One region of the Kosakonia cowanii JCM 10956 genome, then DNA from elsewhere that is predicted to be linked to it. Evidence: predicted binding sites of a transcription regulator. Region 1 holds the regulator's gene; each other region holds the start of a gene.

The links. The regulator CRP, encoded in region 1, controls carbon source genes, mostly activating them, when cyclic AMP is high. The targets are predictions, from matches to a motif close to ATGTGANNNNNNTCACAT.
Region 2: the regulator CRP is predicted to act here: its motif matches at 2,437-2,454, upstream of BWI95_RS01745 (glycoside-pentoside-hexuronide (GPH):cation symporter).
Region 3: the regulator CRP is predicted to act here: its motif matches at 4,737-4,754, upstream of BWI95_RS21275 (YfcZ/YiiS family protein).
Region 4: the regulator CRP is predicted to act here: its motif matches at 4,192-4,209, upstream of deoC (deoxyribose-phosphate aldolase).

The regions. Positions count from the first base shown of each region.
Region 1 covers NZ_CP019445.1:2,082,415-2,090,547, forward strand. Annotated here, with positions in the region: gene argD (bifunctional acetylornithine/succinyldiaminopimelate transaminase) at 1-348, shown strand, start outside; gene BWI95_RS09650 (YccS/YhfK family putative transporter) at 338-2,416, opposite strand; gene crp (cAMP-activated global transcriptional regulator CRP) at 2,465-3,097, opposite strand; gene BWI95_RS09660 (OsmC family protein) at 3,407-3,811, shown strand; gene BWI95_RS09665 (phosphoribulokinase) at 3,842-4,711, opposite strand; gene BWI95_RS09670 (YheU family protein) at 4,766-4,984, opposite strand; gene BWI95_RS09675 (hydrolase) at 4,981-6,000, opposite strand; gene BWI95_RS09680 (toxic anion resistance protein) at 6,174-7,286, shown strand; gene BWI95_RS09685 (5-bromo-4-chloroindolyl phosphate hydrolysis family protein) at 7,301-8,133, shown strand, end outside.
Region 2 covers NZ_CP019445.1:368,956-377,088, reverse strand. Annotated here, with positions in the region: gene BWI95_RS01750 (glycoside hydrolase family 43 protein) at 1-924, opposite strand, end outside; gene BWI95_RS01745 (glycoside-pentoside-hexuronide (GPH):cation symporter) at 924-2,330, opposite strand; gene aroP (aromatic amino acid transporter AroP) at 2,503-3,873, opposite strand; gene pdhR (pyruvate dehydrogenase complex transcriptional repressor PdhR) at 4,413-5,177, shown strand; gene aceE (pyruvate dehydrogenase (acetyl-transferring), homodimeric type) at 5,353-8,016, shown strand; gene aceF (pyruvate dehydrogenase complex dihydrolipoyllysine-residue acetyltransferase) at 8,031-8,133, shown strand, end outside.
Region 3 covers NZ_CP019445.1:4,489,657-4,497,789, forward strand. Annotated here, with positions in the region: gene sixA (phosphohistidine phosphatase SixA) at 34-519, opposite strand; gene fadJ (fatty acid oxidation complex subunit alpha FadJ) at 729-2,876, opposite strand; gene fadI (acetyl-CoA C-acyltransferase FadI) at 2,873-4,183, opposite strand; gene BWI95_RS21275 (YfcZ/YiiS family protein) at 4,348-4,632, opposite strand; gene fadL (long-chain fatty acid transporter FadL) at 5,010-6,332, shown strand; gene mlaA (phospholipid-binding lipoprotein MlaA) at 6,388-7,140, opposite strand; gene BWI95_RS21295 (formate/nitrite transporter family protein) at 7,414-8,133, shown strand, end outside.
Region 4 covers NZ_CP019445.1:502,214-510,346, forward strand. Annotated here, with positions in the region: gene deoD (purine-nucleoside phosphorylase) at 1-545, opposite strand, end outside; gene deoB (phosphopentomutase) at 604-1,827, opposite strand; gene deoA (thymidine phosphorylase) at 1,879-3,201, opposite strand; gene deoC (deoxyribose-phosphate aldolase) at 3,288-4,067, opposite strand; gene BWI95_RS02325 (TatD family hydrolase) at 4,317-5,108, opposite strand; gene BWI95_RS02330 (patatin-like phospholipase family protein) at 5,105-6,175, opposite strand; gene BWI95_RS02335 (DUF1328 domain-containing protein) at 6,294-6,455, opposite strand; gene osmY (molecular chaperone OsmY) at 6,583-7,200, opposite strand; gene prfC (peptide chain release factor 3) at 7,579-8,133, opposite strand, start outside.

The DNA.
Region 1 (8,133 bases):
TGCGCGGTGGCAGGCACTGCTTTCGATATCATCAACACCCCTGAGGTGCTGAATGGCGTCAGTGCCAAACGTCAGCACTTTGTTCAGTGTCTGCAGCAGATTAATGAGCAGTACGACCTGTTCAGCGATATTCGCGGCATGGGCCTGTTAATTGGTGCTGAACTGAAGCCGCAATACAAAGGCCGTGCGCGCGACTTCCTGCATGCGGCTGCCGCAGCGGGCGTAATGGTGCTGAATGCCGGTCCGGATGTGATGCGTTTCGCGCCGTCGCTGATTATCGAAGAGCAGGATATTAATGAAGGGATGCAGCGCTTTGCGCAGGCCGTCGCAAGCGTGGTTAACGCGTAAGGCGTCGGCGTAGCCAGATGCCGTGATGCGGGCGCTGACGCCATGCCACCGACGAGATCGTGTGCATGGTGCTCAGATGCCCGATAATGCGCTGCAGATGCTGTTCCAGCGTGCTCATTGGACCGTGGGTCAGCGTCTCCGGCGCCTCCATAACATTTACCTCGCCTGATTCCCCTGGCCCGTCATACTCCAGCCGCTGCTGACAACGTTGCAGCGCAATTTCGCACGACTCAAGATAGCGCTGCGCCAGATCCGGTGTCAGCATGGTGTGCTCCCGCGCCAGCGTCGTCATGGCGTTGATATGTTCGACAATAAACTGGCTATGCGTCACCCACAGCTTCATATCGCTCAGATAGCGGCTATTAAAGCCGGGCTCCTGCATCGCCTGGTTGAGGGAGTTGAACAGGGCGTTATGCGCCTGGTTAACCCGCATACGCTGCCAGGCTAGCGGCGTCGCTTCCGGGTTGTTGCTGAGGATCAGGCGAATCGCATCCTGATAGGCCTCCAGCGCATCGTGCGCATTCTGGCGCAGCAGGCCGCTCTGCCACTGCGGCCACAGCCACACCATCCCGCCGAAGGCAATCAGGCAGCCAATCAGCGTATCGACAAGCCGGGCGAGAATAAACTGGTCGCCATTGAGCGTCAGGATTTGCAAGGTATAGACCGCTGTAATCGTGAAACCGACCGTCGCCCAGCCGTAGCTTTTGCGGATAATCAAATAGCTACTTAGGGTGATCATCAGCATCGCTGCCAGCGTAAACCCGAGCGGCACATGAAAGTGCAGCGTCATACCCGCCACCACCAGCCCCGCCAGCGTACCGGCGGCACGGTTCACAATGCGTACGCGGGTCGCGCCATAACCGTTCTGCGTCACCACCATCACCGTCATCATGATCCAGTAAGGTTTCGGCAGATTTAATGCGCTGCCCATCAGGCTGGCGATACTGAGCATCACGCTGATGCGCGCCGCATTGCGCAGAGCGGCCGATTTCAGTGACAGATAGCTTTTTAGCGCCGGGATCAGCGGCAGGCGCTCCTGCTTATCCTCCATCAAATCGCGAATATAGAGCGGGCGCTGGGTGCGCAGCACGCGGGCGATGCGGCTAAAGTGCCAGGCGCAAAACTGCCCAACCGGATTATCAGGATGCTGACGGGCAATTTTTTCCAGCGCACCGACCTGCTTCTCCATGGTGAAGCGGGTCGGGTAGCGGTGATAGAGAATGTCATCTGCCAGCACGCGCAGACGAGCCGCGACGGTTTGCGCATTCCAGCGAATCACCTGCTCGGCATGGGTTCGCTCGACAAGCTTCTGCACCTTTTCCGGCTGATGCAGGCTGACAGAGATATGCTCCTGCAGATCCAGCGCGACCTGAAAGACGCGCAGCAGGCGCTTGTAATCGTTGTTCTGATTGGCCGCCAGCATATGCAACTGCTGGTAACACTGGCTAATCAGATCCACCGCTTTCTGCTGGCGGTCGAGCAGCGGCGGCAGCGCGGTTTCCGGATCGATGTGCTGGGTTAACAGGCTATATTTCGCTTCGCAATAGTCCGCCAGTTGTCGGTAGAGCAAGCTGAGAGATTCACGCAGCGGCTGTTCGCGCCACAGCCAGAACCAGAACCAGTTAAACAGCCCGTACCACAAGGTACCGAGGGTGTAGATCAGCAGCGGCTCCCACACCGGCATGTTCCCGGCGAGGCTGAGGGTAAAGATGGCGGCGATCAGCGAGGCCGGCAGCAGGCGACCATGCAGCGTGCTGATTTCGCCCGTTACGCCGAGCAGCAGGGTTAACACTGTCATGATCACCGGCAGGGGAAGATTTTCCGCCAGCAGAAGCTGCACCGCCAGGCTACAGCCGGCAAACAGCGAGCCGCCGATAATCAGGCGTTTGAAGAAGCGTTTATGCGGGGTATCGAGGCCCGCGATATTGCAGCAGGCGGGAACCAGCGAGAAGAGTAGACCCTGTTGCAGATGGCCGAGCAGCAGCCCAACCGCCACAGGCAGGCATAACACCAGCGTTTGTCGCAGTGCGTAGTTGATTTCGGGGTGATAAATCAGCCTGCGCCACATGGGAAAACAAAAACGGCGCACCGCATAAGCGATGCGCCATTTTGCAGATTAACGCGTACCGTAGACGACGATAGTTTTACCGTGGGCAGAGATCAGGTTTTGATCTTCGAGCATTTTCAGAATGCGGCCAACCGTTTCGCGGGAGCAACCGACGATCTGACCGATCTCCTGACGGGTAATTTTAATTTGCATACCGTCCGGGTGGGTCATCGCGTCCGGCTGTTTCGCCAGGTTCAGCAGAGTCTGAGCAATACGGCCGGTCACGTCGAGGAACGCCAGGTTGCCGACTTTCTCCGAGGTCACCTGCAGGCGGCGCGCCATCTGCGAGGAGAGGCGCATCAGAATATCCGGATTCACCTGGATAAGCTGACGGAATTTTTTGTAGGAGATCTCCGCCACTTCACAGGCGGTCTTGGCGCGAACCCAGGCGCTACGCTCCTGACCTTCTTCAAACAGGCCCAGTTCACCAATAAAATCGCCCTGGTTGAGGTAAGAGAGGATCATCTCTTTACCCTCTTCATCCTTGATGAGCACTGCCACTGAGCCTTTAACGATGTAATACAGCGTTTCCGCTTTTTCACCCTGGTGAATCAGCGTGCTCTTCGACGGGTACTTATGAATATGGCAATGAGACAAGAACCATTCGAGAGTCGGGTCTGTTTGCGGTTTGCCAAGCACCATGCGCGATTATCCTCTGTTATAAGCTGGCTCCAGAAACGGCGTGAATCATTCAGCTTCTGGGGTTGCAATCAAAGCTTCCCAAATCCCGGGAAGTGGACCGTCAGCGACATCTGCGGTCTCTAATGTATGATATCCCTTGCGTACATTCGTAACGTCAATGTTTCTCTGTAGCATGTAGACTGTTTTAGCATAGCTTTTGGCGCCTGTCTCCTGGTGTCTCGCTTCAGCATGACGCAGGTCGCCTTCCGTTGCGCGTTTTGTTATGTACGCGTAATCTGTGAAAAAATTTGCCATACCGGAGTGATGAACATGCAGGCACGAGTGAAATGGGTTGAAGGGTTAACGTTCCTTGGTGAGTCCGCTTCCGGCCACCAAATCCTGATGGATGGCAACTCCGGGGACAAAGCTCCCAGCCCGATGGAGATGGTCTTAATGGCCGCCGGTGGGTGCAGCGCCATCGACGTGGTGTCGATCCTGCAAAAAGGGCGTCATGACGTGACCGACTGCGAAGTGAAGCTGACCTCCGAGCGCCGGGAAGAAGCGCCGCGCTACTTTACCCATATCAACCTGCACTTCATCGTTACTGGCAAAGCACTGAAAGACGCTGCCGTCTCCCGCGCGGTCGATCTCTCGGCTGAGAAGTACTGCTCCGTGGCGCTGATGCTGGAAAAAGCGGTCAAGATTACCCACTCCTTCGAGGTGATCGAGGCCTGATTAGCCCGCCCGGCGGCGCTTTCCGCCGGGTTATTTAATCTTTTTGCCTTCCATCAGCCGCTGCACCAGCGGCGTCATAATCAGCTCCATCGCCAGCCCCATTTTGCCGCCCGGCACCACCAGCGTATCCATATGTGAGATAAACGATCCCTGCAACATTGCCAGCAGCCACGGATAATCGATCCCCTCCAGATTGCGGAAGTGAATGACCACAAAGCTCTCATCCAGAGAAGGAATGCCTTTGGCGGCGAAGGGGTTTGAGGTATCGACAGTGGGAACGCGCTGGAAGTTGAGATGGGTGCGGGAAAACTGCGGCGTGATGTAGTTGATGTAATCTTCCATTGAGCGCACCACCGAATCCATCACCGCTTCCCGGGAGTGGCCGCGCTCGCTGGTGTCGCGGATCATCTTCTGGATCCACTCCAGGTTAACGATAGGCACCACGCCCACCAGCAGATCAACGTGGCGCGCCACATCATGCTGCGGCGTCACCACTCCGCCGTGCAGCCCTTCGTAGAACAACACATCGGTTGGTTCCGGCAGTGGTTGCCAGGGGGTAAAAGTTCCTGGCACCTGATTCCACGGCACGGCTTCATCATAGGTGTGGAGATATTTGCGCGCCTGGCCCTGGCCGCTCTGGCCATACTCGCTGAAGGTCTGCTCCAGCAGGCCGAAATCGTTCGCTTCCGGGCCAAAGTAGCTGATATGCCGCCCGAGATCGCGGGCTTTGCGGATCGCCATATCCATTTCCGGACGGGTATAACGATGGAAGCTGTCGCCTTCCACCTCCGCCGCATGCATGTTGAGCTGGGCGAAAATCTTACGGAAGGCGAGGCTGGTGGTGGTGGTTCCCGCGCCGCTGGAGCCAGTGACGGCGATGACCGGATGTTTGGCGGACATAGCAACTCCCTGAAGAAAAGCTGTTGTTCAGTATCAAAGCCGCCCGGCGTCCGGTTATTCGTGGAACTGTCCGCGCGGCATAATATTCACCGTTTCGTGCAGTTCTGACCATACCAGAACGGCCTCGCCGCGCTGCAATTGCCGTTTTACGTCGGCGACCTTTTGTTCAAGCGAACGCTCATGTTCACCATAATCGGTGCCTTCGCGCAAGACAAAGCTCTCAATCAGATTGTCGAGCGTGTCGGCGTCGAGTTCTTGCCACGGAATAATCATGATGCTCCCAGATAAGCGGATAACCAGTCCGGAATGCGCGTTTCAAGCCACATCTCCGGGCGACGCAGCGTGCCGCCGACAAAGCCGACGTGCCCGCCATGTTCCGTCAGTTGATACTCAATATTAGCGGGTAATTGCGCAAGATCGGGGATGACGTGATGATCCATAAACGGATCATCCTTGGCGTGAATGATAAGCGTCGGTTTACGAATCTGCGGCAGCAGCGGCATAGCGCTACAGCGGCGATAGTAATCAAGTGCATCGTCGAAGCCGTGGATTTTCGAGGTGATCACATCATCGAAATCGCGAATGCGCCGCATTTTACGCAGCACTTCCATGGTTGTTGGCAGCGAGCCGGGATAGGCGCGCAGTTTCCGCGCGGCATTGGCCTTCAGCAGGTTGAGCAAATAACGCTGATAAACGCGCGTGAAGCCCTTATCCATATGATAACTGCACGCTTCCAGCACCAGCGGGGCCGAGACAATCACCGCCGCATCGAGGGGCAGAACGTCATCCGCTTTCGCCAGCAGGCAGCCGAGCATATTCCCGCCCAGCGAATATCCCACCGCCGCGGTCGGCGCCTCGCCAAGCTCCTGACGCAGCCAGGTGAGAAACCAGGTGCCGTCCTCTGTTTCGCCGGAGTGATAGATGCGGTTCAGGCGATTCGGGATCCCACTACAGCCGCGAAAATGCATCACTACGCCCAGCCAGCCGCGCTGTTTCGCCGCATTGATCAGGCCGTGCGCATAGGGGCTGTGCAGGCTGCCCTCCAGGCCATGAAACACCACCAGCCGCGGTTTATGCCGCGCCTGATTCGGCTCTTCGCTCCACGCGAGATCGACAAAATCCCCGTCCGGCAGTTCAAGGCGCTGCCACCAGGGTTCAAACGCGACGCGACGGCGTATAAGACGCGGCAGCATGGTCTGAAGATGTGGGTTGCTTGCGCCACGCATCGGTTGGAAGGTGGAGGCAACGCGTTGATCTGCATCGAGAAGTGCAGGTGTAATTTCTGCCATTTCATCAAAATAGGTAGGTAAATAGGCGGTTATTATACTTGCTAATAATTGGCCTGTTTAATACTTTGCTGCTGTTGTACCGTATTGACCCACTAAGGCAGCGGCAAAAAGACGTATTACAACCCACGCTGACACTGCGCCTGCCTGCAATTTCACCTTCAAGGACACTTATTATGACGGACATTACTTCGTCTGGCCTGACGGCAGCGCAGCCATTAAATGATTTGCCGCAGACGGATAATTTAACCCCCGAGCAGCAGACGCAAATCCAGGCGATTGTTAAAGAGATCGATATTTACGATCCGGCCTATTCGCTCGGTTTCGGTGCGAAAACCATGCAAACGATGTCGCAATTCTCTGATTCCCTCATGCAGCAAGTGCGGGCAAAAGATGCGGGCGTCATCGGTGCGCAACTTACCGATCTCCTGCAAAAAATTAAGCAGGTTGATATTAGCGCCTTTGAGCAAAAGCCGGGTTTTCTGGCCTCGCTACCCTTCGTGGGATCGATCTTTAACCGCATTGAGCGCACCATGCTGGAGTACAAAACGCTTTCAGCTCAGGTGGAAGATATTACGGATAAGCTGAATAACGCGATGGTCGACCTGCTGCGTAATATCTCGACGCTGCAGATCCTGTTTGAGCGCAACCGCGATGTTTTCCAGCAAATTACCCTGCACGTTATCGCCGGTAAGCAACGACTGGAGCAGATAAAACAGGAAGAGCTGCCCGCTCTGCAAGCGCAGGCCGCGTCCGATCCGATGATTGCCCAGCGCGTGCGTGACCTGCTCGACGGTATTTCGCGTTTTGAGCGTCGTCTGCATGATTTGATGCTGTCGCGCACCATTGCTATGCAGAGCGCGCCGCAAATCCGCCTGATGCAGAGCAACAGCCAGTCGCTGGCGGAAAAGATCCAGAGCAGCATTCTCTCCACCATTCCGGTGTGGAAAAACCAGATTGCCTTATCGCTCTCTTTGCAGACCCAGCGCCAGGCAGCGAAGCTGCAAAAAGAGGTTGCTGATACCACTAATGACCTGCTGCGCCGCAACGCCGAGATGCTGCAGACCGGTACAATTGAGACCGCCCGCGAAGTCGAGCGCTCAGTGGTGGATATCGAGACGCTGCGCGATGTGCAGTCACGCCTGCTTAACACCATTGAAGAGTCCGTGAAGATCGCGACCGATGCACGCCAGCGCCGTCAGGAAGTGGAAAAAGAGCTGGGCACGATGGAAACCGATCTGCGCATGCGCCTTGCTGCCATCGCCAGCGGTAATCAGGCACAGGCCTGAGTCAGGAAAAGAGAATGAGCAATAAAATTACTGACGCACTGGATAAAATCTACAGCAACCGCGTAAACCGGGTCATTATTCAGATCGTCCTCTGCTTCCTGGGATTCATTTATGGCAGCCAGAAAGCGAAAGAGGTGCTCGATCCATCTGATGTTCCTGTGCTAATGCAGATCCTGGCATGGTGCAGTTTTGTCTTGCTGGCTCGCACACTCTTTTATGATCGCATTGCGCTGGGAATAGGTGCCTTCGCAGGCTTTGTCTGGCTGATGTTTTACGATGCAGCGACGATGCCATTTGCTGCGGGCACGGCCGCGATGGTGGTGCACGCTTACCGAAGCCGCTACTCGCTGGGACGCATTCATGTCTGGTATCTGTTTGTGTGGCTATTTGCGGCAACGGCGTACGCCAACGTTAATGGTGCCTTTTCAACGGTATTGGGCTTGTTGTTCTGGTTTATCCTGATTGGCGGCATAGTGTTTCGCAAAATACACCTCAAGCGCCAGGCGCGCGAAGCACACGAACTTGAGCTGCACATTGCGCATATGGAAAAGCTTAAGCAAGCTAGCCAAAACCCCGTTGAGGAACCGTCATCGCTCGAGCAGCAAATCTATCGGCTGGTAAATAAGTACACCTTACCCGATACGCTGGTTGTTCATCTGAAAGGCATTGTCACACTGGCAGAAAAGATCCTGCAGTGCATGAAGTCTGATCCCAGAGATGTTGGGCCGGGGAGGCGTTTTCTTGAGCGCTATTTGCCGCTTCTGGAAAAGATTGCCGCCAGGGGGCAGATACTTTCCGAACAACTCAGTGACGAGGCGCAACGGCAAAAGGCGATAACAGAGCTGGC
Region 2 (8,133 bases), 1.7 Mb from region 1:
GAAATCAGGCATCCCGTTTTCCTGCCAGCGAATCGTTTTCAGCCGCGTATGGCGGTTAGGATCGTAGAGCGGATCGCCCTCAATTTCGGTGTAGTTACGCGCGTGATACACCAGCACATCTTCCCCCTCCGGCGTCTGCGTAAAGCTGTTGTGTCCCGGGCCATACTGGCGGTTTTCATAACTGGTTTTAAACACCGGCTCTGGCGATTTATGCCAGTTTTGTGGCGCAAGCGGGTTGGCGTCGAGATCGATCCACAGCAGCCCCATGCAGTAGTTCTCGTCCGTTGCGCTGGCGGAGTAGCTGATAAAGAGCTTATCTTCGTGAAACAGCACTGCCGGGCCTTCGTTAACCAGAAAGCCGCGGCACTCCCACTCGAACTCCGGTTTGCTTAACATCACCGGCTCGCCTTTCAGCGTCCACGGGTTTTCCATCTCCGCCAGATAGAGATTGGAGTTGCCCGCAATATCCGGCGCTTTTTGCGCCCACAAATACCAGCGCTTGCCCTGATGCACAAAGGTGGTGGCATCCAGCGCAAAGGTGTCGAATGGCGTCTTAACCTGGCCTTTTTCAACCCACTCTCCGCTGAGCGGATCGGCGTCTGCGCACTCCAGCACAAACATGCGGTGCTGGAACATATTCAGCTTATCGAGCGCCTTTGTTCCGGCGGCGGCAAAGTACAAATACCATTTGCCCTCAATATGATGCAGTTCGGGTGCCCAGATAAGCTCGCTCATCGGCCCGCTTTGCGGTTTACGCCACACGACCACTCCTTTGGCGCTGCGCAGCCCGTCGAGCGTGGCGGCGCGGCGGATCTCGAGGCGGTCGTACTCCGGCACCGAGGCGACAAAGTAGTAGTGTTCGTCGTGGCGCAGAATAAACGGGTCTGCGCGCTGTTCAATAAAGGGGTTCGGCCAGGTTTTCATTATGCATTCCTTACGTTTTTCGCCGCCGGTACGCTCTGGCTGTCGCTCAGTTCGTGGTAGTTAATGCGGCGTTTTTCCAGATCCGCCTGGATCTGTTTCATCAATTCACGGTCTACTTTCAACAGACGGACAACGCCTGCGGTGATGAGATAACCGACGCCCGGGATCACCGTAAACAGCAGCATAATGCCGTTGATAGCGCTGGCGCTCTGCTGTTTGGCACCGGCGTCGTAGCCATACCAGGAGAGCAGGAAACCAACCATCGCGCCCGCTACCGCCAGCCCGACTTTCAGGAAGAAGAGGTTGCCGGAAAAGCTGATGCCGGTGATACGTTTGCCGGTTTTCCACTCGCCGTAGTCATCGACATCGGCCATCAGCGACCAGTGCAGCGGGGAGGGGATCTGGTGCAGGATGTTGAGCAGGAAGTAGAGCACCGCAATCATCACCGTCGCGCGCGGGTCAAGGAAGTAGAAGCCGCAGGAGAAAATCGCCAGCGCGATATTGGTCCAGAAGAAGACTTTCAGTTTGCACCAGCGGTCGGTCAGCACTTTTGCCAGCATGCTACCGAACATCATGCCGACCACGCCAAGGCTGATAAACAGCGTGGCGAAGTGGGTGCTCTCCTGCATCACCCAGGTGACGTAGTACATGGTGGCGGCCATACGGATAAAGCCGGGGCAGACGTTGCACAGCGTCAGCAGCAGAATGCGCACCCACTGATCGTTCTTCCACACGTCGCGGAAATCTTTCTTCAGATCGTCATTGGTCGGCACCGCCGGGCGCACACGCTCGCGCACCGTAGCAAAGCAGTACAGGAACATACACATGCCGATAAATGCCAGCACCGTCATCGCCATCTGATAGCCTTTGGCTTTATCCGCGCCGCCAAACCACTCCGCCATTGGCAGCAGCGTCAGCGACAGCAGCAGCGTCGCGATACCAACCATCACAAAGCGGTAAGACTGGCAGGCCACGCGCTCTTTCGGATCGTTGGTGATAACGCCGCCCAGTGAGCAGTAGGGAATGTTAATGGCGGTGTAGGTGAGGGAGAGCAGGAAGTAGGTGACAAAGGCATAGATAACTTTGCTGCTGTAGGTCCACTCCGGCGTGGTAAACATCAGCACGCTAAAGACCGCGTAAGGCACCGCAATCCACAGTAGCCACGGGCGAAAACGGCCATATTTGCTTTGCGTGCGGTCAGCCAGCGCGCCCATTAACGGGTCGGTAATGGCATCAATAACGCGAATCGACAGCAGCAGCACGCCAACCAGCGCGGGAGCTAGACCGAAGATATCGGTGTAGAAATAGTTCACAAACAGCATGATGGCGCCAAAGATGATGTTGCATCCGGCGTCGCCCATGCCATAACCAATCTTCTCTTTAACAGACAGTTTAGTGGTGTCCATCGACGGGTCTCCCTCTGAGGTATGAGTTCGATTATTCGCCCGTAAATTTTTATTTGCGTAGCAGGATCACGCCGCAGAGATGGACAATATAGCTACGTAAAGGAAAGTGTGAGGAAGTTAACATTGGTTTAACAACCCTCTCCCGGGCGGGAGAGGGGAGGGCAGAAGGGGATCAGTGTGCTTTTACCGCTTTTGCATTTTTCTGTCGTACCAGGTAACCGACGCCAAGAATGGCAATCCATACCGGGATGAGCCACACGGAGATCGCCATACCCGGCGTCATCACCATGATAACCAGCACTGCCGCCATAAAGATCAGGCAGATCCAGTTCCCCAGCGGGTAGAAGAGCGCCGGGAAGCGCGGTTTGACGCCCTGTTGCTGCTTCGCACGACGAAAACGCATGTGCGCGAGGCTAATCATCGCCCAGTTAATCACCAGCGCGGAGACCACCAGCGCCATCAGCAGCCCAAAGGCGGATTCCGGTGCGAGGTAGTTGATCAGCACGCAGAGCGCGGTGAAGAGCGCGGAGACGAGGATGGTGTTGACCGGCACGCCGCGCTTGTCGGTTTTTTGCAGCATCTTCGGCGCGTTGCCCTGTTTGGCCAGGCCAAACAGCATGCGACTGTTGCAGTAAACGCAGCTGTTGTAGACCGACAGCGCCGCCGTCAGTACCACGATATTCAGCGCATTGGCTACAAAGGAGTCGCCAAGTTCATGGAAGATCAGTACAAACGGGCTGGTGTCAGCCGTTACGCGGGTCCACGGCAGCAGGGAGAGCAGCACAGCCAGCGAGCCGATATAGAAGATCAGAATGCGGTAGATAACCTGGTTGGTCGCTTTGGGAATGCTCTGCTCCGGGTTATCCGCTTCCGCCGCGGTGATACCGACCAGCTCCAGCCCGCCGAAGGAGAACATGATGATCGCCATCATCATTACCAGGCCGCCGATGCCGTGCGGCAGGAAGCCGCCCTGTTCCCATAAGTTGCGAACCGTCGCCTGCGGGCCTGCGCTGTCGCTAAACAGCAGCCAGCCGCCGAAGAGGATCATCGCCACCACGGCCACCACTTTGATAATGGCAAACCAGAACTCCATCTCGCCGAACACTTTTACGTTGGTCAGGTTGATGGCGTTGATAACGACAAAGAAGACGGCAGCGGAAGCCCAGGTAGGGATTTCCGGCCACCAGAACTGGACATATTTACCGACCGCCGTCAGTTCGGCCATGGCGACCAGCACGTAGAGCACCCAGTAGTTCCAGCCGGAGGCGAAGCCGGCAAAACTGCCCCAGTATTTGTAAGCGAAATGGCTGAAGGAGCCGGCAACCGGCTCTTCGACCACCATCTCACCGAGCTGGCGCATAATCAGAAACGCGATAAAACCGGCAATGGCGTAGCCGAGAATAATGCCGGGACCGGCCGACTGGATGACTGACGCGCTGCCCAGAAACAGCCCAGTCCCAATAGCACCGCCCAGCGCGATAAGCTGTATATGGCGGTTCTTAAGGCCGCGCTTTAGCTGATCGCCGTGCTGTTGACCTTCCATTATGAAACCTCGTGTGTGGTTATTATGTTTACGCTATGTTTAAGCGTGTAATGAATAAGTTCCATTTATATGTATTTTTTGCTTTACGAAGCGGCAGGATGATTTTGACTTGAGACCTTTCGCATGCCAAAGAATAGTGGTAAGCGAACGGGAATGCATCTGCTTTATGACGCGTCTATGACGAGCTGACGAAAAAAAGAACGCCCGCAAATAACCCTCTTACCCCCTCATACCAAAACACCCCTCTTTTTATTCATCAGAAGTGAATAAAAAATCATCTATAAACCGACTGAATCGGTTCACATTCAGTAATTTGCGTTTCGGGAAAGTTAAAACTCACTCTTAAGGGGTAAACGAGTCATTTGCGTAAGGTTACATCTTTGAAACGCCATTTCTCTTTGCTTGTTAAAATGTGCGTGGTTTCCTGATTTCAATCAAAACCTGTATGGACAGAAGGTGAATACTTTGTTACTTTAGCGTCAACAATATGAAATTGGTAAGACCAATTTACTCCGGGCGAGTGGCAGAGACAGGGAACAATGGCCTACAGCAAAATCCGCCAACCTAAACTTTCCGATGTGATTGAGCAGCAACTGGAGTTTTTGATTCTCGAGGGCACACTCCGTCCCGGTGAAAAACTTCCTCCAGAGCGCGAACTGGCCAAACAGTTCGACGTTTCTCGTCCTTCACTGCGCGAGGCCATCCAGCGTCTCGAAGCGAAAGGCCTGCTCCTACGTCGCCAGGGTGGCGGGACCTTTGTCCAAAGCAGTCTGTGGCAGAGCTTCAGCGATCCGCTGGTCGAGCTTCTGACCGATCATCCCGAATCCCAATTTGATCTTCTCGAAACGCGCCATGCACTGGAAGGCATTGCTGCTTATTACGCGGCGCTTCGCAGCACCGACGAAGACAAAGTGCGGATTGGCGAGCTGCATCGCGCTATTGAGCTGGCTCAACAGTCGGGCGATCTGGACGCGGAGTCCAGCGCGGTCGTGCAGTATCAAATCGCCGTAACGGAAGCGGCACATAATGTAGTCCTGCTTCATCTGCTACGCTGCATGGAGCCGATGCTGGCGCAGAACGTTCGTCAAAACTTCGAACTGCTCTACGCCCGCCGCGAGATGCTACCGCTGGTCAGCAACCATCGTGCGAGTATCTTCGCCGCGATCATGGCTGGCAAACCGGAAGAGGCGCGTGAAGCGTCGCACCGCCATCTGGCGTTTATTGAAGAGATTTTGCTGGATCGCAGCCGTGAACAGAGTCGTCGTGAACGCTCTCTGCGTCGGCTGGAGCAGCGCAAGAATTAGAATTTTCTGGCGCAAATTGTGCCGGAAGAGTTGTAACAACAGCGCCAACTTTTAGAGCGCGGCAACTAAACGCAGAACCTGTCTTATTGCACTTTTACGAACCTTTACAGGCCGTCAGAGTGCAATGGGACAGGTTCCAGACAATCAACGATTAGATAGATAAGGAATACCCCCCATGTCAGAACGTTTACAAAATGACGTGGATCCGATCGAAACTCGCGACTGGCTACAGGCGATCGAATCGGTCATCCGTGAAGAAGGTGTTGAGCGTGCTCAGTATCTGATTGACCAGCTCCTTTCTGAAGCCCGCAAAGGCGGTGTGAAAGTGGCAGCTGGCACAGGGGCGAGCAACTACGTAAACACTATTGCCGTTGAAGATGAACCGGAATACCCGGGCAATCTGGAACTGGAACGCCGTATTCGTTCAGCTATCCGCTGGAACGCAATCATGACGGTTCTGCGTGCGTCTAAAAAAGACCTCGAGCTTGGCGGCCACATGGCCTCCTTCCAGTCTTCCGCAACCATTTACGAAGTCTGCTTCAACCACTTCTTCCGCGCTCGTAACGAGAAAGACGGCGGCGATCTGGTGTACTTCCAGGGCCACATCTCTCCGGGCGTGTACGCACGTGCATTTGTTGAAGGTCGTCTGACTGAAGAGCAGATGAACAACTTCCGTCAGGAAGTTCACGGTAAAGGCCTCTCTTCTTATCCGCACCCGAAACTGATGCCGGAATTCTGGCAGTTCCCGACCGTTTCCATGGGGCTGGGCCCGATTGGTGCCATCTATCAGGCGAAGTTCCTGAAATATCTGGAACACCGTGGTCTGAAAGATACCTCTGAACAGACCGTTTACGCCTTCCTCGGCGATGGCGAGATGGATGAGCCGGAATCCAAAGGTGCGATCACCATCGCGACCCGTGAGAAGCTGGACAACCTCTGCTTCATCATCAACTGTAACCTGCAGCGTCTTGATGGCCCGGTTACCGGTAACGGCAAAATCATCAACGAACTGGAAGGCATCTTCGCAGGTGCTGGCTGGAACGTAATCAAGGTGATGTGGGGTTCTCGTTGGGACGAACTGCTGCGTAAAGACACCAGCGGTAAACTGATCCAGCTGATGAACGAAACCGTTGACGGCGACTACCAGACCTTCAAATCGAAAGATGGTGCGTACGTTCGCGAGCACTTCTTCGGTAAATACCCGGAAACCGCCGCACTGGTTGCAGACTGGAGCGACGAGCAGATCTGGGCACTGAACCGTGGTGGTCACGATCCGAAGAAAATCTACGCTGCACTGAAAAAAGCGCAAGAAACCAAAGGCAAAGCAACTGTCATCCTGGCCCACACCGTTAAAGGTTATGGCATGGGCGACACCGCCGAAGGTAAAAACATCGCCCACCAGGTGAAGAAAATGAACATGGACGGCGTGCGTTATATCCGCGACCGCTTCAATGTTCCGGTGACCGATGAGCAAGTTGAAAAACTCTCTTACCTCACCTTCGCTGAAGGCTCTGAAGAGCACAAATATCTGCACGAACGTCGCCAGGCGCTGAAAGGCTACCTGCCGTCACGTCAGCCGAACTTCACCGAAAAACTGGATCTGCCTGCGCTGGAAGACTTCTCTCAGCTGCTGGAAGAGCAGAACAAAGAGATCTCCACCACCATCGCCTTCGTTCGTGCCCTGAACGTGATGCTGAAGAACAAGTCGATCAAAGATCGCCTGGTTCCGATCATCGCCGATGAAGCGCGTACCTTCGGTATGGAAGGTCTGTTCCGTCAGATTGGTATTTACAGCCCGAACGGCCAGCAGTACACCCCGCAGGACCGTGAGCAGGTTGCTTACTACAAAGAAGACGAGAAAGGTCAGATCCTGCAGGAAGGTATCAACGAACTGGGTGCTGGCGCATCCTGGCTGGCGGCTGCGACCTCTTACAGCACCAACAACCTGCCGATGATTCCGTTCTACATCTACTACTCGATGTTCGGTTTCCAGCGTATCGGTGACCTGTGCTGGCAGGCCGGCGACCAGCAGGCTCGCGGCTTCCTGGTAGGTGGTACTTCTGGTCGTACGACGCTGAACGGTGAAGGTCTGCAGCACGAAGATGGTCACAGCCACATTCAGTCGCTGACTATCCCGAACTGTATCTCTTACGATCCGTCTTACGCTTACGAAGTTGCGGTCATCATGCATGACGGTCTGCAGCGCATGTACGGCGAGAAACAAGAGAACGTTTACTACTACATCACCACGCTGAACGAAAACTACCACATGCCGGCAATGCCGGAAGGCGCCGAGGAAGGTATCCGTAAAGGTATCTACAAACTCGAAACCGTTGCGGGTAACAAAGGTAAAGTTCAGCTGCTGGGCTCCGGTTCTATCCTGCGTCACGTTCGTGAAGCAGCGCAGATCCTGGCTAACGACTACGGCGTAGGTTCTGACGTTTATAGCGTCACTTCCTTCACTGAACTGGCGCGTGATGGCCAGGATTGTGAACGCTGGAACATGCTGCACCCGCTGGAAACTCCGCGCGTTCCGTACATCGCTCAGGTGATGAACGACGCTCCGGCTGTAGCATCTACTGACTATATGAAACTGTTCGCCGAACAGGTTCGTACTTATGTACCGGCTGATGATTACCGCGTACTGGGTACCGATGGCTTCGGTCGTTCCGACAGCCGTGAAAACCTGCGTCACCACTTCGAAGTTGATGCTTCTTACGTGGTGGTAGCAGCCCTGGGCGAACTGGCTAAACGTGGCGAAATCGACAAGAAAGTGGTGGCAGAAGCGATCACCAAATTCAACATCGATGCAGATAAAGTTAACCCGCGTCTGGCGTAAGAGGTAAAGAGACAATGGCTATCGAAATCAACGTACCAGACATCGGGTCTGATGAAGTAGAAATCACCGAGATTCTGGTCAAAGTGGGCGACAAAGTTGAAGCTGAACAGTCGCTGA
Region 3 (8,133 bases), 2.2 Mb from region 1:
AGTGCGGCTCTTTTTTTGCATCGGTCCGATGAATCAGATGGCTTTCGGCATCTTCAGGTTGCAGGGACTCATTTGCCAGTTGAACACCCCTTTGCCCTCTTTATCCAGCGTGACGCTGGCGATAGCCGAGGTAGTGAACATGGGCGGCGTTTCGCCGGGACAGAGCTCGGCAACCAGGTAGCCTACCAGCGGCAGGTGCGAGATCACCAGCGCCGTTTCGGTGCCTTCATTGGCCAGCGCCTGCAGATAAGCGCTTACCAGGCCGACATCGCCGCAGGGCGTCAACTCCGGCAGGACATCCACGTTGTCAGGCAGGTTCATGCACTCCCCTACCTTCTCCAGCGTCTGCTCAGCGCGTAAAAACGGGCTAACCAGAACACGATCGATATCCACTTTTTGGCCTTTCAACCACGTTGCCATTTGACGCGATTCGTCGCAGCCGCAAGGGGTAAGCGGACGAACGGAGTCACTGGCTGCATCGAGGGCAGCATCGCCGTGACGCATGATAAAAACTTGCATATTGCACCGCTTTTGTTAACCAGAAGCATCGCGCTTTTGCCGGTGAAAAGAGATCACGCTGGCAAAAAAACGGGATGGCCGGGCATTTTGCCTGATTCATTCGTTGAATGAAACGCTGTTTTTTACCTCAATGGCGCAAGTATAGTCAATCACTGTTTATGAAATAACCGCAAAGGCCATGAGGTATAACACATTTACTTTTTTCGACCTTAATTTACAGGCTCACTTTCCGCTGTCGGCCAGAAGCGTTTCCCCTCCTGAGCCATGCGTAACAGGGCTTCACACGGTGCAAATCGTGCCCCATAACGCGCCTCCATCTGCTGCAGCGACGCCACGACGCTTGCCGCGCCCAGCGTATCCATATAGTGGAAAGGCCCCCCTAAAAAAGGTGGGAAGCCAATGCCGAAAACGGCACCGATATCGCCATCGCGCGCGCTACGGATCACCTGTTCATCAAAACAGCGCGCCGCTTCGTTAAGCATCAGCAGGACGCAGCGCTCGGCAATCTGCTGCCCCGACGACTGCCCTTTTGCCGACACGCCGATTAAACGGTAGATCGAGGGGTCAGGCTGTTTTTTGCTTTTACGCCCTTTTGTCGGGTAAAGATAGAAACCACGACCATTTTTTCTCCCTTTGCGATCGTCATTCAAAATCGCGGAGACAAGCGTTGCAGGCGCGCTAAAACGCTCGCCATAAGCGGCCTCAAGCACCGGAATGATCTTCGTGCCGGTATCGATGCCCACTTCATCAAGTAACTGGATGGGGCCGACAGGGAAACCAAACTTCACCAGCGCCCGGTCGATGGCTTCAATCGGCTCGCCTTCACTCAGCATGCGCATCGCTTCACTGATATAAGGTGCCAGAATGCGGTTAACGTAAAAGCCCGCTTTATCGGCCACCACAATCGGCGTTTTGCCCTGCTTCTTCGCCAGCTTCACGGTAGTAGCGATAGTCTGCTCATCGGTACCGGCGTGCGGGATCACTTCCACCAGCGGCATCTTCTCCACCGGGCTGAAAAAATGTAATCCGATCACCTTTCCCGGACGCGCCGCGTTTTCGGCAATATCCGCAATGGGCAGCGACGAGGTATTAGAAGCAAAAATGGTATGCGGCGCGCAGTGCGCCTCCACTTCACTCACCATCTTCTGTTTGAGGGAGAGATCTTCAAATACCGCTTCGATCACCACATCACGATGCGCAAAGCCGCGGTAATCAAGCGAGCCGGAGATCTTCGCCATCTGGCTGTCGCGCTCGCCGGGTTTGATAAAGCGGCGACGCACCTTTTTATCCAACTCCTGCCAGCTGTACTTCAGCGCATGGTTAATGCCTTTCGCATTAATATCTTTAATGCGAACCGGCAACCCGCCCTTGCTGGCAGTAACATAAGCGATGCCGCCGCCCATCAGCCCGCCGCCGAGAATGCCGACGGTGTGCAGCGGCGCGGCGGCAACGGTGCTACCGGGATCTTTTTTGATGTCGGTCGAGGCAAAGAAGATGTTACGCAGCGCCTGCGACTGCGGCGTCATCGCCAGCTGACCAAAGGCGCGCGCTTCCGCCTCATAACCGCTGCTACGCCCCTGCGCCAGGCCGGTCTCAATCACCGATAAAATGCGTGGTGCGGCAGGATAGTTACCATGGGTTTTCTGTTCGGTGCGCTTCGCCGCCATCTTAAACAGCAGCGTACGGCCGAGCGGCCCGGCGAGAATGCGTTCGCGCACCGGTAAACGGCGGCTGAGCGGGCGCTCCTGCTGCGCCAGTTCGACTGCGGTTTCCAGCAGAATATCGTGCGGCACCACATCATCCACCAGCCCCACTTTCAGCGCCTGACGCGCACGAAGCTGTTTGCCGGTCAGGATCATCTCAAGCGCAGTGCTGACACCGACAAGCCGCGGCAAACGCTGGGTGCCGCCGGAGCCGGGCAGCAAGCCGAGCTGCACTTCCGGCAGGCCAAGAATGGTTTTGCCATCGTCCGAGCAGACGCGGCGATGACAGGCCAGCGCCAGCTCCAGCCCGCCGCCAAGACAGGCACCGTGGATGGCGGCAACAACCGGGATCGGCAGAGCATGGATCTCCGCCATGATCTTCTGCCCCTGCAGGGCCAGCTCTTCCGCCTCTTTCGCGCTCTGGCAGCGCCCAATCATGTTGATATCGGCACCAGCAATAAAGTTGTCCGCCTTCGCCGAAATAAACACCACACCGCGCAGAGCGCGGTTATCACGGATCGCTTTTAAGATGGTGCGCACCTGTGCGCCGAACTCCGCTTTCAGGGTGTTCATCTTTTCATTGGGTACATCGATGGTAACGACCGCGACATTGTCGGGGCGCACATTAAGGGTAAACGCAGAAACCGTCATTATTCCGCCTCCAGAACCATTGCCGCGCCTAATCCTCCCGCCGCGCAGGCGGTGACCAGACCGAAACCGCCGCCGCGACGCCGCAGCTCATGCAGGGTTTGCGTGATCATCCGCGCGCCGGTGGCGGCAAAGGGGTGACCATAGGCAATCGAGCCGCCAAGCACGTTAAATTTGCTCTCATCCACCTCGCCGGTGGCCTGCGAACGCCCCAGCACTTCACGGGCAAAACGATCGCTGGCCATCAGTTTCAGGTTGGTTAAGGTCTGGGCGGCAAAGGCTTCATGCATATCAAACAGAGTGAGATCGGCCAGGGTTAACCCGGCGCGATCCAGCGCCAGCGGCGTCGCCCAGGCCGGGCCGAGCAGCATATCTTTCTGCACGCCAATTGCCGTAAAGGCGTAGCTGCGCAGATAGCCCAGCGGCACAAGGCCCAGCTCTCTGGCGCGTGATTCGGTCATTAAAATCACCGCCGCCGCGCCATCGGTAAGCGGCGTGCTGTTGGCTGCCGTGACGGTGCCATGTTTGCGGTCAAAAGCCGGGCGTAGTTTGGCGTAATCGGCGAGGCTGGAGTTGCCGCGCACGTTATTGTCCTGCCCGATGGGATCGCGGAACGGTGGCGCGTAGGCGGTCATCACCTCCTCAGCCAGTTTGCCCTCGGCCCAGGCCTGAGCGGCGAACTGGTGAGAGCGGTGCGCCAGCGCATCCTGTTCCTGACGGCTAATGGCGTAGGTTTTCGCCATCTGTTCGGCGGTATCGCCCATGCGCAGGCCGGTCGAGTACTCGGCGACCGCAGGCGGAACGGGCAGCAGATCGCGCAGACGCAGGCGCGAGAAGAGTTTGAGTTTCTGCCCGACGGTGCGCGCTTTGTTGGCATCCACCAGCACGCGCGCCAGTTTTTTACTGACGCCAATAGGCAGTACAGAAGAGGAGTCCGCCCCTCCGGCGATACCCGCGCGGATGGTGCCAGCCAGCAAGCTTTCCGTTACGTTCGCCACCGCCTGGAAACTGGTCGCGCAGGCGCGGCTGACGCTATAGGCGTCGGTGTGCACACTCATGCCGGTGCCGAGCACGATTTCACGCGCGATATTCGGCGCTTCCGGCATCTGCACCACCTGGCCGAAGACCAGTTGTTCAATCACTTCGGGGGGAATTTCGTTGCGCGCCAGCATCTCCCCCACCACCATTTTGCCGAGATCGATCGCCGGCACGCCGTGAAAGGCGGTCGCCTGACGGACAAATGGGGTTCGTAACCCGCAGACAATGGCAATACGGTCGCCCTGACGGGTGACAAGCGGTAACGCCTGACTCATAACACTCCCCTGTTAACAACGGAATCGATAAAGTGGTCTGACCTGATAACAGTCTTAACCAATCTTTTACATTTAGCCAATGACAGGGAGGAAAAAATGCGAGCTAAGGCACAGATAAACGGATAAAAAAACGCTCCCGCAGGGGGGAGCGTTGAGCGCGGGGTTTAGCGCAGACCGAGCTGGAAAATGAGGGTTTCCGCTTCGCAGGCGAAAACAAAATCGATATCAATTTTAACGCCGTCTGCCACTTCGGTGAAAGTCGGAGTGATTTCACACGGTTCAGACTCGACGCTACGTGCTTTGGCGGTCAGTGCCGCCAGCGTCTCTTCGGCGTCGGCGCGGTTAGCGAATACGCGGCTGTAGGAGGCGGTACAGTCGGAGTTGTCCATAATGGTTCCGACATCCATACAGCAGCAAACCGGGGTTTCATCAGCACTGCATTTACTCATAGAAGATTTCCTCTAAATTTGCACCCTGGGTACCAGGTCAAGATTGCACATATTTTACGCCGCCGCGCAGGGTCGCTCCAGTCGTTAATCGCCGGAACCGCCTTAAGTGACCGAAATCACAATTAAAAATGATCTAAAACAAAAACTACCGAAAACGGGGATCCGTGCTACGGCTAAATTTGCCACGCAGATCCCGTTTCGGAGATCACAATTGAAAAATCTTGATTACATACTTGCAACATTAGTTCTGGTCAGACCTATACTCTCGCCACTGGTCTGATTTCTCTGCGGTAGCTCAGACCCTACACTTCGCGCTTCTTTAACAAGGCGTAAGAAAGTTTGTATAAAAATAACTCGCTTCGAATGAGGTTATGGTCATGAGCCAGAAAACCCGTTTTACCAAGTCTGCTCTGGCAGTCGCAGTGGCACTCGTTTCTACCCAGGCCTGGTCCGCAGGCTTTCAACTCAACGAATTCTCCGCCTCCGGCCTCGGTCGCGCTTACTCTGGTGAAGGCGCGATTGCTGATGATGCGGGCAACGCCAGCCGTAACCCGGCACTGATCACTATGTTTGATCGCCCGACCTTCTCCGGCGGCGCGGTGTTTGTCGATCCTGGCGTAGATGTAACCGGACGCTCTGCGATTGGCAACAACGCCAGTCAGGATAATATTGCACCGACAGCATGGGTGCCGAACCTGCACTTTGTTGCGCCGATTAACGATCAGTTTGGCTGGGGCGCATCCGTCACCTCCAACTACGGTCTGGCGACAGAGTTCAACAACAACTACACGGCTGGCTCAATGGGCGGTAAAACCGACCTTGAAACCCTGAACCTGAACCTCAGCGGCGCATACCGTCTTGATAACAACTGGAGCTTCGGCCTCGGTTTCGACGCTGTCTATGCACGCGCGAAAATTGAACGCTACGCGGGCGATCTGCCGCAGCAGGTTGACGCCGCGACGGGCGGTGCATTTGGCCTTAGCGGGCTGATTCCGCCAGATACCCAGATTGCGCATCTGAAAGGCAACGAGTGGGGCTTTGGCTGGAACGCCGGCATTCTGTATGAGCTGGATAAAAATAACCGTTGGGGTCTGACTTATCGCTCGGAAGTGAAAGTTGATTTCGATGGCGACTATAAGAGCAGCCTGCCGACAGCAGTGAATACGCTGGCACCCGCGCTCGGTCTGAACGGCCTGCCTTTTGCTACAGGCGGCGCGACGATTCCAGGTTCACTGACGCTTAACCTGCCGGAAATGTGGGAAGTATCGGGTTATAACCGTGTCGATCCGCAGTGGGCAATCCACTACAGCCTCGCTTACACCAGCTGGAGCCAGTTCCAGCAGCTGAAAGCGACGGGTAACCAGGGTCAGCAGCTCTTCTATAAAGAAGAGGGCTTTAAAGACGCCTACCGTATCGCACTCGGTACCACCTATTACATGGATGATAACTGGACCTTCCGCGGCGGTATCGCCTTTGATGACAGCCCGGTTCCGGCTGACAAACGCTCTATCTCCATTCCGGACCAGGATCGCCTGTGGCTGAGCACCGGTGCAACCTATGCATTTAATAAAGATGCATCAGTGGATGTCGGCGTCTCCTATATGCACGGTCAGAAAGTGAAGTTCACCGAAGGGCCGTACACTTTCAAATCTGAAGGTCGCGCCTGGCTGTACGGTGCCAACTTTAACTACGCCTTCTGATAAGCGCGTAGCGATAAAAAAAGGTGAGCTTCTGGCTCACCTTTTTTATTGGCTTTTATTCCGAGTCGATATCTTTTAAATCACCCTCAATCGCCTGTGCGTTCGGGTTCTCCTGCGGCTTCAGCTTACCGCCGTTGGCGATAAAGTCATGGCGCTGGAAGTAGGCTTCACGCACAAGGATATAGGGATCGGAGGACTGGCGCAGCAGGCCGTCGGAGTCAAGCAGTTGGGCACGCGATTCGATGCCTTCAACCGTCCATTTACCAACGGAGAGCGGCCAGGTGAGCCAGGAGAGCACCGGATAGAGCGTATCCGCCATATCGCCGCCATCTTCACGCAGGGTGAAGCTGCCATAGAACGGCAGTTGCATGTACGGGCCGTAACCCATGCCGTAGTGGCCCAGCGTGCTACCAAAACGGTGCGGCTCTTCGCGCTGCAGTTTCGGGTTTGACATCCCGGCCACATCCATCAAGCCGCCCATCCCCAATACGGTATTAAGGAAGAAGCGGGTGAAGTGAACCATCCCCTGATAAGGATTACCCTGCAGGAAGTAGTTCGCCATCACTGCCGGCTCTTCAAGGTTACTGGTGAAGTTGCTTAACCCGTTACGCGCCGGCTGCGGCACATAATCACGCCAGGCAACGGCAACCGGTCTGACAACATAGGGATCCAGCACATTGAAGTTGAAGTTATACATGGTGCGGTTAAACCCTTCTAACGGGTCCGAGCGCCCTTGCGTCTCGTTCGAGCTGGCGCAGCCGACCAGCACAGTGGTGGCCAGCGCAAGCGCCGACAGGCGGTATTTCATCATTCTCTCCCTGCAGAATACGGCCTTCTTCGAGGCCATTCATCAAATGCAACGCATTGTAACAGCGCGTCTTATGATGTCTATGTCGTGGACTGTGTGATTCACTTCAGCATAGCCGCAGTTGCCGGTGCGGCGTGTTAATAATCTTATACATTGTTTCCAGGCAATCTATCGCCTTTTTTGCTCTTCACTATAATTTCGGAGGATACCGCCCTGAATACAGGGAGAAAGCCGCTACGCTTAACGCACAAAAATCAATGAAGTGAGGCCTTCGTGGACAAAATAGAAGAAGAGAAGATCGACCAGCACAGCGATGATATGAAAGTCGAAAGCGAAGAGAAGCAGCGCGGCGAGGAGATAGAGGTTGATGAGGAGCATCTGCCCTCGCGGGCGATGGCGATCCATGAACATATTCGTCAGGATGGCGAAAAAGAGATGGAGCGCGACGCAATGGCGCTCTTCTGGTCAGCGATTGCCGCAGGCTTATCGATGGGCGCATCGTTACTGGCAAAGGGCATTTTTCATGTCCAGCTGGAGGGCATTCCCGGCGGTTTTTTGCTGGAAAACCTCGGTTACACCTTCGGCTTTATTATCGTCATTATGGCGCGTCAGCAACTCTTTACGGAGAACACCGTCACCGCCGTTCTGCCAGTAATGCAAAACCCAAGCTGGAAAAATATGGGCCTGCTCGGGCGGCTATGGGGCGTGGTGCTGCTGGGTAACCTGGTCGGTACCGCCGTTGCCGCATTCGCCTTTGAGTATATGCCGATCTTCGATGAGCCAACCCGCGACGCCTTTGTCAAAATCGGCATGGACGTGATGAAAAACACGCCGCTGGAGATGTTCTCCAACGCGATTATCTCCGGCTGGATCATCGCCACCATGGTCTGGATGTTCCCGGCAGCGGGTGCGTCAAAACTGGTGGTGATTATTTTAATGACCTGGCTGATAGCACTCGGCGACACCACCCATATCGTGGTCGGTGCCGTAGAG
Region 4 (8,133 bases), 1.6 Mb from region 1:
TCCATCTCGACGCCGAGAATGCCGTACTTCTCCATCACGTCGAACATCTCGCCATCCGGGGAGTAGAAGAGATCGGCAGAGAAGAGGTTACCCACGCGCGCGTCGACGCCAAGGTTTTTCGCCGCGTCAACCGCGTTACGCACCATGTCGAAATCCGCGATCGCTGCGAAGTCGTGATCCTTGAAACGCATACGGTTCACTTTGGAGTCGGTGCAGGCACCCATACCGATGACGATGTCACGCAGTTTCACATCCATACGCACGGCACCGCAGGAGCCGACGCGGATGATCTTTTTGACGCCAAAATCGGTGATCAGCTCTTTGGTGTAGATGGAGCAGGAGGGAATACCCATACCGTGACCCATTACAGAGATTTTGCGGCCTTTGTAGGTGCCGGTGTAGCCCAGCATGCCGCGCACGTTGTTTACTTCACGATAATCTTCGAGAAACGTTTCGGCGATGTGCTTTGCGCGCAGCGGGTCGCCCGGCATCAGTACGACGTCCGCGAAATCGCCCATTTCTGCATTGATATGTGGGGTTGCCATCGTTGCTTCCTTTGACTTGTTAGAAAATGGAGGGCGGGAAAGACCCCGCCCAAAAACATCAGAACATGGCTTTGCCATACTCCATATCAGAGACGCCGAAGTAGCGGGCGATCGTCTGACCAATATCAGCGAAGGTCTCGCGGTGTCCCAGCGAGCCTGCTTTTACTTTCGGGCCGTAGATCAGTACCGGAATGTGTTCGCGGGTATGATCGGTGCCTTTCCAGGTCGGATCGCAGCCGTGGTCGGCGGTAAGGATCAGGATATCATCTTCACCCACCAGCTCCATCAGCTCCGGCAGACGGCGGTCAAACAGCTCCAGCCCGCCCGCATAACCGGCGACATCGCGGCGATGGCCCCAGGAGGAGTCAAAATCGACGAAGTTGGTAAAGACGATGGTCTTATCACCCGCTTCTTTCATCTCGGTAATGGTGGCATCAAACAGCGCGTCAAGGCCGGTTGCCTTCACTTTTTTAGTGATACCGCAGTTGGCATAGATATCGGCGATTTTACCGACGGAGACCACCTGCCCATCCTTCTCTTCAACCAGTTTTTGCAGCACCGTCGCGGACGGCGGCTCAACGGCCAGATCGTGACGGTTGCCGGTACGCTGGAAGTTACCCGCTTTGTCGCCCACAAACGGACGCGCGATAACGCGGCCAATGTTGTAGCCGCCTTCGGTCAGCTCTTCACGGGCAATCTCGCACAGCTCATAGAGCTTATCGAGACCAAAGGTCTCTTCGTGGCAGGCAATCTGGAACACCGAGTCGGCAGAGGTATAGAAAATCGGCTTGCCGGTTTTCATATGCTCTTCGCCGAGCTGGTCAAGAATGACCGTCCCGGAGGAGTGGCAGTTGCCGAGATAACCCGGCAGGTTAGCGCGCTCGACCAGCTTATCCAGCAGTTCCTGCGGGAAGCTGTTTTCGGTATCGCTGAAGTAGCCCCAGTCGAAAAGTACTGGTACACCGGCGATTTCCCAGTGGCCTGACGGCGTATCTTTCCCGGAAGAGAGTTCATGCGCCCAGGCATACGCGCCAATAATCTCGGCGTTGCCGTCCATACCGGCAGGAATCGCGCCGGTTGCGCCTTCGTGGGCTTTCGCAAGCCCGAGGCGAGTGAGATTCGGTAGATTAAGCGGACCTTTGCGCCCGGTATCTGCTTCACCTTTCGCACAGGCTTCAGCGATGTGGCCGAGAGTGTCGGAACCCGCGTCGCCGAAGCGATCCGCGTCTTCTGTCGCGCCGATGCCGAAAGAGTCCAGCACCATGATAAATGCACGTTTCATATGTTCTCCGTACCTTGTGCTTTGAAAAAAAGCGATCAGATCAGTATACCGCTATTCAGTTATGCGGCGATAGACCGTCGGTGTCTCTTTTGGTGCGCGGTCGCTCACACTTATTGCCGCTTTCACCACCTGTGCGGCGCTCTGCCAGCTGGCTTCATCTTTGGCGTGAATAATGGCGAGCGGACGTTGGCCGTCAACCTGCTCGCCGAGGCGCACCATGTCGGTTAAGCCAACGCTGTAATCAATGGTATCGGACGCCTGGCGGCGACCACCGCCCAGCGTGACCACCGCCATACCCAGTTCGCGGGTATCCATTGCGCTGACAAACCCTTCATCGTCGGCGTACACCGCTTTGCTCAGGGTTGCCGTCGGTAAATAGCGATCGTAGTGCTCAACAAAATCATGCGGACCTTTCTGCGCGGCGACCATGCGCCCGAAAATCTCGGCCGCTTTACCGTTATCCAGCACCGCCTGCAATTTCGCGCGCGCGTCAGCGTCATCTTTTGCAAGGTTACCGGAGATGAGCATTTCGGCGCTGAGGGCCATTGTCACCTCAAACAGACGCGGATTACGGTATTCGCCCGTCAGGAACTGCACCGCTTCGCGCACTTCCACCGCGTTACCGGCGCTGGAGGCCAGCACCTGATTCATGTCGGTCAGCAGCGCGGTCGTACGCACGCCTGCACCGTTGGCAACGCCCACAATCGCTTCCGCCAGCTGTTCTGAACGCTCATAGGTCGGCATAAACGCCCCGCTGCCCACCTTCACATCCATCACCAGCGCATCAAGCCCTTCCGCCAGTTTTTTGGCGAGGATCGAGGCGGTGATCAGCGGAATGGAGTCAACGGTGGCGGTGATATCGCGGGTGGCGTAGAAGCGCTTATCTGCCGGTGCCAGCGAGTTGGTCTGGCCGATAATCGCCACGCCAACCTCTTTGATGATGTCGCGAAAACGCTGGTCGGAGGGGAAAATATCAAAGCCCGGAATCGCTTCCAGCTTATCGAGCGTGCCGCCCGTATGGCCGAGGCCGCGCCCGGAGATCATCGGGATATAGCCGCCGCAGGCCGCCACCATCGGGCCGAGCATCAACGATGTCACATCGCCAACGCCGCCGGTGGAGTGCTTATCCACCACCGGGCCATTAAGATCGAGGCTTTTCCAGTCAAGCACGGTACCGGAATCACGCATCGCCATAGTCAGCGAGACGCGCTCCGGCATGGTCATATCGTGGAAGAAAATGGTCATCGCCAACGCGGCGATTTGCCCTTCAGAAACGGTGTTATCGCGAATTCCGTTGATAAAGAAACGGATTTCTTCATCACTCAGCGCGATGCCATCGCGTTTTTTACGAATAATTTCTTGAGCGAGAAACAAGGTAACCCCCTGAGGATAGAGAGGGCCGGGCAACGGATTCAGCCCGGCAATATGGCGAATGATGGCGCAGCGCCATCAGGCGATCATCAGTAAGCGCTGCCGCTTTTGCCGTCGCCGTGACCGAGCGCTTTCAGCAGGCTCGCCAGCAGGCTGGACGCGCCAAAGCGGTAGTGACGCGCATCGGCCCAGTCGGTGCCAAACAGCTCATCGGCAATCGCCAGGTACTGCTGCGCATCTTCCGCCGTACGCACGCCGCCCGCCGGTTTAAAACCCACGCTTTTTTCCACGCTCATATCGCGGATCACTTCCAGCATGATGCGCGCGCTCTCAGGCGTGGCGTTGACCGGCACTTTACCGGTGGAAGTTTTAATAAAATCTGCTCCGGCGTTGATGGAGATTTCAGAGGCTTTGCGGATTAATGCTTCCTCTTTCAGCTCACCGGTTTCGATGATCACTTTCAGCAGTACATTCGCCGCCGCACAGGCCTCTTTACACGCTTTCACCAGATCGAAACCGATCTGCTCGTTACCGGCGATCAGCGCGCGGTATGGGAAAACGACGTCCACTTCGTCCGCGCCGTAGGCGATGGCCGCGCGGGTTTCCGCCAGCGCAATCCCGATATCGTCATTACCGTGCGGGAAGTTGGTGACGGTAGCGATGCGGATCTCTGGCGTCCCCTGCTCGTTCAGGGTCTTACGCGCAATCGGGATAAAACGCGGATAGATGCAGATCGCGGCAGTGTTGCCGACCGGGGTTTTCGCCTGATGGCACAGCGCAATGACTTTCTCATTGGTGTCGTCATCATTCAGGGTGGTCAGGTCCATCAGTTTCAGCGCGCGCAGGCTGCTGGCAGTTAAATCAGTCATATTCTCTCCGACGGCATAATGCCGGTTTCAGTTCGGTTTTGTGAGTATTCTAACATTCACTCACAATTACACTTCGACACGCATCACAGTTAGCAAAAAGTTTGCTTACGCTTGCATAACTGCAACGAGACATTGATCAAATTATTCCGGCACGGGTAGAGGGCAACGCGCAAAAGAAGCCGCGGACACCCACGCCATTTGAATGTGAGAATTTTAACACAGGAGAGTGTGCCTGCCGACGAAAAAGCGTTACAGCCGCGAATCAGGCAGAGCGAAGAGCCGTTGGGTATTGTGAAACAGCGCGTTAGCAATCACATCCGGCGCTTCCGGGCGCAGCTCGCAGAGGGTTGCAAATACGTTTGCCGCCCGCTCCGGGCGATTGGGCTGCCCCTGAAAACCGTTGAGCGGCATATCGGGCGCGTCGGTTTCAAGCAGCAGCGAGGCGAGCGGCAGTTGCGCCATCACATCGCGGGTTTTACTGGCGCGCGGATAGGTAATGGTGCCGCCGACGCCGATACAGTAGCCAAGATCGATAAAGCGCTGCGCCTGTTGCAGACTGCCGGCAAAGCCGTGCACCACGCCAGTTCGCGGCAGGTTATGCTTTTTCAGCTGCATCGCCAGCTTGTCATGGGTGCGGCGGGAGTGAAGAAGGACCGGCAAATCATAGCGCTTCGCCATTTTTAGCTGCGCATCAAGCAGTTCCTGCTGGCGCTCAAACTGCGGATTATCGCGATAAAGGTCAAGGCCGATTTCGCCAATGGCGATCACCTTCTCAGGGCGGGTGGCAAGCAGCGCATCCAGTTGCTCGAGGCTCTGCTGCGTATGCTCCTCCACCACAATCGGGTGCAGGCCCAGCGCGGCATAGAGGGCGTGATACTGCTGCGCAAGGTTGCAGACACGGTCAAAATAGCGGGCGGCGATGGCGGGCACAATAATACGCTCAACGCCCGCCTCTGCCGCGCGGGCGATACTGGCTGCTTCATCACCTTTGAAGGGTTCAAAATCGAAATGGCAGTGGGTATCGATAAAGCGAAAACTCACGCGCTGTCCTCGTTATTGAGCGAAATATCATTGGCCTCCGGCGCGGTCACCAGCGGTAGATCAAGCGCGTCGTTCGCCACTTCGGCGGGCGGCACCACGCGCGTTGTAGGCGCAACCACCGGCGTATAGCGCAGCAGCGGCGGCGTCTCGGCCAGCAATTTACCCACCGTTGCCAGGAAGTAGCGCCCGCATAAGCGGCCAATTTTATAATCTTCCCGCAGCGCCGGTAAACGGCTGCCGAGCGCCATGCTTTTTAACAGCTTTGGCGGGTAGATTTCGATGATGCGCAGCTTGCCCGGCGGGGACTCAATAAACTGCTGCGTGGCGAGATAGCTCTTCTCATGATGCTGCACCAGGTTGACCAGCGACTGCAGGCTGCTTTCGCCGAGCCAACGCTCCATACGCTTAAACCACTGCGGCGTGTAATACATCTGCGACGGCACGGTGCGGATCACCACGATGGTGTCGGCCCCGCGACGCGCGGCTTCCTGCACCGGGATTGCGTCGCTGACGCCACCGTCCAGATAGTTGACGCCACTCAGCGCCACGCCGGTGCGATAGAAGCCTGGAATGGCACTTGAGGCGCGGATCAGGTCGAGCCATGTCTGGTGATTAGGTAAAAAATACTCCGCCGAATAATCATCCTGGCGGCAGGCGCACATGTAAAAGGCTTTGCCGGCGTCAAAAGCACGTACGCCATGATCCATTGCCAGTGGCATCTCCGTCGCGGTGGCGTTAACCAGCCAGTCAAGATCGATAAGGTTGCCGCCGCGCACGAAACGCAGCGGATCGAAAAATTCCCGTCGCGTGGTGTAGCGCATAATCACTTTACGCGCGTAACCCGGTTGGTTGCAGACATACGCCGACAGATTCTGCGCGCCGGCAGAGGTACCAAAGAAGAGATCGAAAGGGTTGAAGTCGGCGCGCATAAACTCATCCAGCACGCCCGCGGTAAAGATGCCGCGCTGGCCGCCGCCTTCGCACACCAGTGCCAGACGTCCCGGTCGAAACGGTTTCAGCGCCAGCGGCGCAATATTGCCGAGCGTGATGGGAATATGTTGCCCCACTTCGTTTTCCTTTTAAGCAAATGTCACAACAAAGTAGCGCAATATTTAAGTCCCTGAAACAGCAAAGCCAGTCACGAGGACTGGCTTTAATGTAACCGAAGTTTAAGCGTGTTAAACGCTACGGGCGCCGACGACCCATGAACAGGCTGACCAGGAACAGAACGATACCAACGATGAAGACGATTTTCGCCGCACCAGCTGCTGTACCTGCCAAACCACCAAAGCCCAGAGCGGCGGCAATTAACGCGATAACCAGAAAAATAATGCCCCAACGAAACATAAAACTCTCCTTAACCATAGTTAATGTCGACCGCAAGCGATGGGCTCTCAGATGCCCATCCGCGATGTTTCCTGCTAAGTATCTATCGCGCCCGGACATCGCCAGGCGCGGATTTTTTCACGTACTCTTATTTAACTTTCAGGTCGTTCTTCACGCTTTTCACGCCATCAACTGCTTTGGCGATGCTTTCAGCGCGCTCACTTTGAGCCTTGGACTCTACCGTGCCGGATAACTGAACAACGCCGTCAGTGGTTTCCACTTTCACCATACGGGACGGGACGTTTTCATCGGCCAGCAGCTTCGCTTTGATTTCGCTGGTGGTGGCGGTATCACCCGCGTAACCTTTTGCAGTGCTCTCTTTCGCATCGCGAACGTGCAGTTTGTCGCTTACAGAAGCCACACCTTCTACACCTTTCGCCACGGAAACCGCCTCTTCAGCCTGTTTCTGGCTTTCGACGAAACCGCTCAGGGTTACCACTTTTTTGTCCGTTTTCACGGAGATATCGGTGCTTTTAATGCTTTCATGATCGACCAGTGCTGCTTTCACTTTTGCAGTAATGGTACTGTCGTCCATGAATCCACCGACTTTATTCATAGAGCTATCAATTTTGTCCCCTGCACTGGACGCGGTGCTTTGCGCTTTATCAGTGGTGGTTTCCGCCGCCAGGGCAGAACCCGTGGTCAGAACAGAGCCCAGCGTAATAGCCAGCAGGGTTTTAGAAAGAGTCAGCTTTGTCATAGTCATCGATGTTATTCCTGTATGTTTGCCCACCATTTGGGCTGAAGCAGCAAGAAGCTGCCAACTGCTGCGGTGAAACTCACCGTATCAACGTCAATGGTTGCGATCACATTCCGGCAAATCGCTGCGCTGATGCAGTTGTTAATGTTATCTGGTGATTAGTTGAGTGGATAAAAGACCATTAAACACGCATTGAACAGTACTTTCAGCCACACACCTTGTCATCACTTTGTTAAATATAGATCACTCTCGACAAAGATCCTGTTGGAGTGCGTAAAAAGCGAGCAACAGACAGAAAAAGCGAGGGTTTTAAGAACTTTCCGCAAGAAACGGCAGGGGAGAAAAGAGGCCGGAGCGCAGCGTCTGACGCGCTCCGTAGAGGGATTAGTGTTCGCGGGTTTTGTGGAAGGTCACTTCCGGGTAACGCTCTTGTGTCAGGTTGAGGTTAACCATGGTCGGCGCGATGTAGGTCAGGTTATCGCCGCCATCGAGCGCCAGCTGGATCTCGTTCTTACGTTTAAACTCTTCGAACTTCTTCACGTCGCTGCTCTCCACCCAACGGGCAGTTGCCACGTTGACGGACTCATAGACCGCTTCGACGTTGTATTCGCTCTTCAGACGCGCTACCACCACATCAAACTGCAGCACACCCACCGCGCCGACAATCAGATCGTTGTTGGCAATCGGGCGGAAGACCTGCACCGCGCCCTCTTCTGAAAGCTGAACCAGACCTTTAAGCAGCTGTTTCTGCTTCAGCGGGTCGCGCAGGCGAATACGGCGGAAGAGCTCAGGGGCAAAGTTCGGGATGCCGGTGAACTTCATCATTTCACCCTGCGTGAAGGTGTCGCCAATCTGAATGGTGCCATGGTTATGCAGGCCGATGATGTCGCCCGGGTAGGCCTCTTCAACGTGCGAGCGGTCGCCCGCCATAAAGGTCAG